Rhodopirellula baltica SH 1: one gene and its partner. The protein of the gene in region 1 interacts with the protein of each later gene in a pairwise test. Links are inferred from orthologs where the notes say so. Each region holds a gene or a part of one and is shown on either strand. Other genes may lie near its edges.

Region 1 (3,938 bases):
AATTTTGGCGGGCGTGATCGCGTTGCGAGCGATCAGTCGTTTTCCGGACGAATACAGCGGTTCGGGCGTTGCGAAGGTTGGTGTGGTCGGTTGTGCCGTGCTTTTTTTGGGTGGCATCGGGTTTCACACCTACACGTATCTGACGGAAGTTCCTGAGGGGTATGAACGCGTGGCGTTTTACAAGCTGCAGTCGGAGCCGAATGGTCCTGACCTGCCCACGCCCGATGCTTTGAAAATTGATGGCGAAGACATCTTTTTGAAGGGGTACATCCACCCCAGCAGCGGAAGCGGCATGCTTCGTCAGTTTGTGTTGGTTCCCGACCTTGGGACATGTTGTTTTGGCGGGGATCCGCGCAGCAGCGACATGATTGAGGTGACGTTGCCACCGGGCGAATCAGTCCGTGCTGGGCTGACCAAACGCAAGTTGGCAGGAACGTTCAAGGTCAATCGTGTGCCTCAGAGCAAAGAGGATTTTGAGAACGCGATGTTCTACAAAATGCGAGTTGATCTGTACAAATAACGCGCACTGATCGGCCGGATGCTGGCACGTTCGCGTTCGATTGCGTTTTGAGGTTGTGGGTCCCCCGTCAGACATTGGTACGATGGGTGCATTGCGTTGCAGGCGACCGGTACAGCAATTTTCTTCCACGAACGATGGATGCTCGTCAGATGCTATTGAATTGTCGAATTCCTTTGATGGCGATGGCTGGATGCCTGGCCGTTGGGGCCATGCTCCCTGCTCTTTGCTTTGCGGACGATTCCCAGACGCAGAAGGAACGCACCGCGACGGCTCGATCGATCATCGAACAACGTCGGGCGGCGATGCGAGGGGAAGCTGCCGGGCGTGAGAAGGTTGAGATCCGCAAGAGCAGCCAGGCGGATTTGGCCAAGGGCGACATCACGTTCGATGATTTGACGTTTGATATCGAAAAAGGCGAGGTGTTCGACGAGGAGAAGCTGACCAAAGAGCTGAAGTTCTTGAATGGTCGCAACGTGCGTTTGCGAGGATACATGTTGCCAAGCACGTTGTACAAAGAAACCGATATCGACAAATTCGTCTTGGTGCGAGACAACCAGGAGTGCTGTTTCGGGCCCGGTGCGGCATTGTTCGATTGTGTGATGATTGAGATGCAGCCGGGGCGAACGACGGATTTTGTGCCACGACCCATCATGGTGGAAGGCAAGTTTGTCTTGGATACTGAGAAGTATCGATACCCCGGTGGCAAAGGCCCTGATGGGGCATCTCACATGGCCGTGTTTCGAATAGAGGGACTTCGCGTCCGATGATCAACCCAGACCGTTTGCTGCAACGCTTTCTTCGCTACGTTCGAATCAACACCGCCGCTGATCCGCAGTCCCAAGCCTACCCCAGCACCGAAAGCCAGCGTGAATTGGGGAAGATGTTGGCGGATGAGTTGACTCAGATGGGACTGACCGATGTGGTTTTGGACGAGCACGCGGTTGTAACGGCAACGGTCCCGTCAACGATCGACGGCACCGCGCCGACCGTGGCTTTGGTGGCTCACATGGACACGTCGCCGGAAGCACCCAGCGAGTCGATCGATCCGCAAGTCGTTGAATCGTACAGCGGCGGTGACATCCCGCTTCCCAGCGGCAACGCGATCACCGTCTCGGGGTGTCCTGATCTCGAAAAGATGATTGGGCACACTCTCGTCACCACCGATGGCTCGACGTTGTTGGGTGGCGATGACAAAGCCGGCGTCGCAATCATCATGGAACTCGCCGAAACATTGGTTGAGAATCCCCATCTTCCGCACGGTCCGGTTCGCATCGTGATGACTTGCGACGAGGAGATCGGACACGGCACGGATAAATTGGATTTGCAAAAGCTTGATGCGACGGTGGCGTATACCATCGACGGCGGCGGCCAAGGCATCATTGACGTCGAAACGTTTTCGGCCGACGCGATGACGCTGATTTTTCGCGGTCACAACATTCACCCGGCGATCGCGAAGGACCGGATGGTCAACTCGTTGCGGGCTGCGTCCGATTTTGCCGCTTCGTTGCCCCGTGATTACGAGACGCCTGAAACCACTGACGGTCGAGACGGTTTCATCCATCTGCACGATATCGTCGGCGGCGTGGGGCAGACTCGCGTGGAACTGATCTTGCGATCCTTCGACAGCGAACAGTTGTCAGTTTATGCAGACAAAGTTCGCGAGTTGGCTGAGCAAGCCACCGCGGCGTGGCCGGGAATGAAATTGCAGTGTGAGGTTCGACGCCAGTATCGGAATTTGGCAGATGGATTGGCGAAGCTGCCCGAGTCAGTTTCGTTGGCCGAACAGGCGTTTGAGAATTTGGGGCTGCCTTGTCAAACCGCAATTGTTCGAGGTGGCACTGATGGGAGTCAGTTGACCGAGAAAGGACTGCCGACGCCGAACTTGTCCAGCGGTCAACACAACATTCACAGCGTTCTAGAATTCGCGAGCCTGGATGAGATGGTCATCTCTGCGAATCATTTGGTTGAGTTGTTGAAACTCTGGAGCGAGAAGCGAGTCTGAATCGGCCGGTTGCCGCTCAAATTCAGTGAGTGTTGAGAAACTCGATCGTCCATTCTTGCACGTCGGGTTCTTCCATCAGGAATGAGTGCAGCACGGGAACTTGATGAACCGTTTCCGCTCCTTCCAGTTGGGCTTCCTCGAGGCTGACGACAAAGTCACCGTCGCCATCCACCAAAGGATTCGCGATCGGTGTCGCGACCTTTCCGGCAACGATTGCGAACGGGAACGGGGGTGTGGCCAGGTGTGATTCCACATTGGACCAACGAGTCCCCAATTCCATCGCACCGGGGCCGGCAACCAAACCAAACACACCGGTGGGGGCGAGTCGCCGTGCGATTGCGGCGCCTTGGTTGGGTGGTCCAAGCATGACCATCGATTTCAATCGCGGCAGCAGGTTTTTCGGGTCGCCATCGGCTTGCAGGTCACCGATCAGATGCCGAGTGACGATGTTGCCCATGCTATGACCGACGAAGGCAAACTCGGCGTCAGAAGACTGGTTCTCGAGGACGTCCCGAAGTGCGGCGGCTGATTCAGCTAGCGAGTCACGCGTGCTAGCGTATCCAAACCGAATCGTTTGTTCGTAACCTTCGGCGTGGAGTTTGGTTTCCAACGATTTCATGCAATTGTCCGTTCGCATCAAACCGTGCAGCAGGACGACGACTGGCCGATCGCATGGCGGGGCGATGTCAGGTTGCAGTTGATTGAGTGCTTCGTCGACGTCGGCACGACTCCCCCATGCTCGTCGAACGTTGTTGGGATCGAGCAGTCGCCAGTGTTTGGTCACCGCGTTTTGCTGAATGCGGTAACCGGCACGATGGTCGTGATCGGTCCACAATTGAGCCCCGCCGAAAGTGGGCAGGGGAACGTTGATGTTCTGAGCCATGGTCGTGTTCTCGGAAGTTCCCCACCAAGTGTGAATGCCCCAAGCGGGAGACAGTGTAACAGCGGCGATCAAAGCAAATCGCCGAATGGCTTTGAAACGACGGCCGTTCAATCGGGTGAAGTTCATGTTTCGACGCTGCGAGAAGGCGAGGTGTTTGGCGTGTCTTCAGATTGGGGAGATATTCAACTAGAGACCAACGCCAAAGCTTTTTGCGCGAAAGATGGATTTTCTTTCGCGAATCACATCGCCAAGAGGGATCGAGTCCATTGAAGGCACAGGTCACGGTTGAGCGTGAGTGTGGTTTGCAGCGGGCAGCCAATTCGCCGGAGTGTTTCGGCCCAAAACGGCAACTCCGAATTGGGAGGGCTCGGAATGAGGACCCGAAGAAGCCGGGGTGGTCCGTCTTTTCGTAAGCGAACGGCGGGCGGCTCGGTCTCATTCGAGATCGCAACGCCGGAGAAGACATTCACGGTCGAGAGGGATGCGCCGAGTGCCATCGAATCAGCAGGATTGGCTTTTTCGTCCAACATGAA
Region 2 (3,488 bases), 180 kb from region 1 along the record:
TCTCTTTTAGCAGTCTGCCTCCCCACCCACCGGCCATTTCGCGGATTCTGACGTGATATTGATTCTGAAAAACGGCGCGACCGACGATCAGATCGACCATGTGCTCCAAAAGGTCGAGTCGATGGGGTTCCAGACGCACCTCAGCCGCGGGACGTTTCGCACGATCATCGGCATGATTGGTGACGAGAGTCTCACCACCGAACAACAGCTTCAATCGATCCCCGGCGTGCATCAAGTCGTTCCCGTTTTGCCCCCTTACAAATTGGCCTCCCGAGAAGCTCACCCTGAATCCAGCGTCATCGACGTGTCGGGTGTGGAGATCGGTGGAGGCAACCTGGCCATGATCGCTGGGCCGTGCAGCGTCGAAGATCGCGACCGGATGATGCGGATCGGCGAGAGCGTCGTCAAATCAGGAGCCAACCTTTTTCGCGGTGGAGCTTACAAGCCGCGAACCAGCCCCTACGCGTTTCAAGGTTTAGGCGAAGCCGGCCTGAAGATCCTGCGGGAAGTCGGCGATGCGTTTGGTGTGCCGGTTGTGACCGAGATCACCGACCCACGAAATGTGGAGTTGGTGGCGGAGTATTCCGACATGCTGCAGGTCGGTGCTCGCAACATGCAGAACTTTGTGTTGCTGACCGAGGTCGGCAAAACCAAACGCCCCGTCCTGCTCAAACGTGGGATGGCGGCGACGATTCAAGACTTGCTGATGAGCGCCGAGTACGTGCTCTCACAAGGCAACCCTGACGTGGTGCTCTGCGAACGCGGCATCAAGAGTTTCGATCCATCGACTCGGAACCTTTACGACGTCGCTGCTGTGCCGGCTGTCCAAGGTTTGACGCATTTGCCGATCATTGTTGATCCGTCGCACGCCACGGGCCGGCCGGATTTGATTCCGCCGTGTGCGTTGGCCGGATTAGCCGCGGGTGCGGATGGCGTGCACATCGAAGTCCATGATTGTCCCGAAGAAGCCAAAAGCGACGGGGCTCAAGCCTTGTTGCCCGAACAATACAACGAGATCGTTCAGAAGATGGCCGCGATGGCTGAACTACTGGGCAAAACGATCTCACCTCTTCCGAACTCAACCACTAAACACACCCCGCCAACCGAGGCCCTCGCGTGAGTCGTCGCATTCTGATTGCTGGTAACTGGAAAATGAACATGCGTGCCGAGTCCGGCGCGTCGCTTGCCAAAGGCATTGTCGACGCGGTTGGCAAGTCGCCCGCTGTCGAAGTCGTTTTGTGCCCCCCGTCGGTTTACCTGAGTGGCGTGGCGGACGCGGTCGTTGGGACTCCCGTGGAATTGGGGGCACAGAACCTGTACGCCGCCGAAGACGGTGCCTTCACCGGTGAAGTCAACGCGTCGATGTTGACCGACGTCGGTTGTCGATTTGTGATTCTGGGGCACAGCGAGCGTCGCCAATTGATGGGCGAAACGGACGCTTGTGTCGCGAAAAAGCTGCACGCCGCGTTGGCTGGCAACTTGGTTCCGATCGTTTGCGTGGGCGAAACCCTCGAACAACGCGAAGCGGACGACACCGAATCGGTCATCGAAACGCAAATTCGCGGGTCGCTGGAAGGTTTGGACGAAGCTCGCGCCGCGAATATTGTCATCGCCTACGAGCCCGTTTGGGCGATCGGGACTGGCAAAACTGCTAGCAAAGAGCAAGCTGAAGCGGTTCACGCCTTCATTCGTGAGCTTTTGGGAAAAATGTTCTCGACCGAAGTCGCCGAACAAATCCGAATTCAGTACGGTGGCAGTGTGAAACCGGGCAACGCAGAAGAATTGTTGTCCCAACCTAATATCGACGGGGCTCTCGTCGGCGGGTCAAGCTTGAAAGTGGATGATTTCGCTGGAATCATCAAAGCGGCTCCCTCCGCCTGATCTGACTTCGTATTCGTTCCCACAACCTTTCCATTTCAACGGACTGTTCGCCGTGAGTGTCGCTTTCGATTCTTTGCTCCAACCCGCGTCGTTGGTCAATCAACTGATTCCCGCCCTGCCCTTGGCCTCGTTCATGAGCGTCGTGCTGGGTTGGTTGATGGCGTTTTTGTCGGTGTTCTTGATCTTGCTGATCTTGATCCAACGCGGCAAAGGCGGTGGATTGACTGGAGCCCTGGGGGGACCCGGTGGTCAGTCCGCGTTTGGCAGCAAGGCTGGTGACACATTTACCGCAATCACCGTCGGCACCGCCGCCGTGTGGGCACTGGTTTGTGCGTTCGCCATGTATCAATTGGGAGCTCACACTCCCGCCGTCGCCGACACCAGTGATTCGCAAATTCAGTCGGGACCTGGCGATGACGTCGAAGACATCACCAGCGGATTGGTTGTTCCGACGGGGGCTGATCGCGATGAAGCCAGCGATCTGGAAGCTGCCATTGATTCATTTGGTTCGTTGTCCTCGGGCGATTCCGATGCAGCTGAATCGGCCGAAGAAGCTGAACCAGAAGCGGCTGAAACGACCGAAGCTGAAACCACTTCGGATGAGGAAACTCCGTGACGCAGGCGTCTCTTCGCACGCAAGTAAATTCCTCTTCACCGCACGGCGGGTCGCCCTACCCTTCGCTGCGCAGCATGACCGGCCAGGGCCGGGGCGAAACCTCCACTGCCGCCGGTTCGGTCGTCACTGAGATTCGCTCGGTCAACAATCGTGGGCTGAAGATCATTCTCCGTACCAGTGATTCGGTTTCGGAGTTTGAGCCCAAAATGGAGGCATTGGTCCGTCAGCATTTGCATCGTGGCAGCGTCACGGTGCAGGTGCGGTTCACGCCGCCACCCGGAGCTGATCTGCCTCGCATCAATGCCGATGTGGTGCGTTCGTACGCCGAACAACTGGCGCAAGTCGCTGATTCTTTGGCGATGGGTGATGCCGTCACCTCAACCAACATTGATTTGGCTCACCTGATGCAGATGCCAGGTGTGCTGGAATCGCCTTCTGCCGGATCGCAGAACCGATCGTCCGATGAGCAAGCTTTGGCGGCCAAGTGGTCACTGGTTCAGGAAAGCATTGAATCGGCACTGGATCGGTTCAAGCAGATGCGATCGGATGAAGCCATCGCGATGGCCGAATCGATCGAGCAAGACATGACGCTGATTCAGGCTCGCTGCGAGGAAATCGCCAAACGCAGTCCTCAGGTTGTGGCTCGATACCAAGAGCGTTTGCGAGAACGCATCGAAAAGGCATTGTCTGAGAACGGATTGTCGGTGGGCGACCCGGTGGATTTGATCCGAGAAGTCCAACTTTTCGCGGACCGATCCGATATCAGCGAAGAACTAACGCGGTTGGGAAGTCATTTGGGACTGATGAGAGGCGTTTTGGCTGGCGACTCGGCGGAGACGGCTTCTAGCGAATCGGGCAGTCGCGGGGAAGCGGTCGGGCGAAAGCTTGATTTCATTATTCAGGAGCTCAATCGCGAAACCAACACCATCGGCAGCAAAGCCGGCGACGCGGAAATTGCTGAGCACGTGGTGGAGATCAAGTGCGCGATCGA

Evidence for each region.
Region 2: the proteins of pepT (region 1) and tpiA interact in binary tests that used the Escherichia coli proteins (3 or more experiments, as listed by UniProt). The link is inferred for Rhodopirellula baltica SH 1 from one-to-one orthologs.

The regions. Positions count from the first base shown.
Region 1 is NC_005027.1:3,946,177-3,950,114, reverse strand. Bases 445-3,402 are described here. They hold pepT (peptidase T), read left to right. Parts: upstream 445-1,283; coding sequence 1,284-2,522; downstream 2,523-3,402. Other genes in these bases: RB_RS15015 (esterase/lipase family protein), read right to left, coding at 2,545-3,402; RB_RS15025 (DUF3299 domain-containing protein), read left to right, coding at 655-1,287; RB_RS15030 (DUF4190 domain-containing protein), read left to right, coding at 445-520. Also shown: more of RB_RS15030, read left to right, coding at 1-444; more of RB_RS15015, read right to left, coding at 3,403-3,531; RB_RS15010 (trypsin-like peptidase domain-containing protein), read right to left, coding at 3,645-3,938. UniProt on the Escherichia coli protein: Cleaves the N-terminal amino acid of tripeptides.
Region 2 is NC_005027.1:3,765,198-3,768,685, reverse strand. What follows is about bases 1-2,998. They hold tpiA (triose-phosphate isomerase), read left to right. Parts: upstream 1-1,116; coding sequence 1,117-1,881; downstream 1,882-2,998. Other genes in these bases: RB_RS14455 (YicC/YloC family endoribonuclease), read left to right, coding at 2,572-2,998; secG (preprotein translocase subunit SecG), read left to right, coding at 1,934-2,497; aroF (3-deoxy-7-phosphoheptulonate synthase), read left to right, coding at 53-1,120. Outside these bases: more of RB_RS14455, read left to right, coding at 2,999-3,488. UniProt on the Escherichia coli protein: Involved in the gluconeogenesis. Catalyzes stereospecifically the conversion of dihydroxyacetone phosphate (DHAP) to D-glyceraldehyde-3-phosphate (G3P).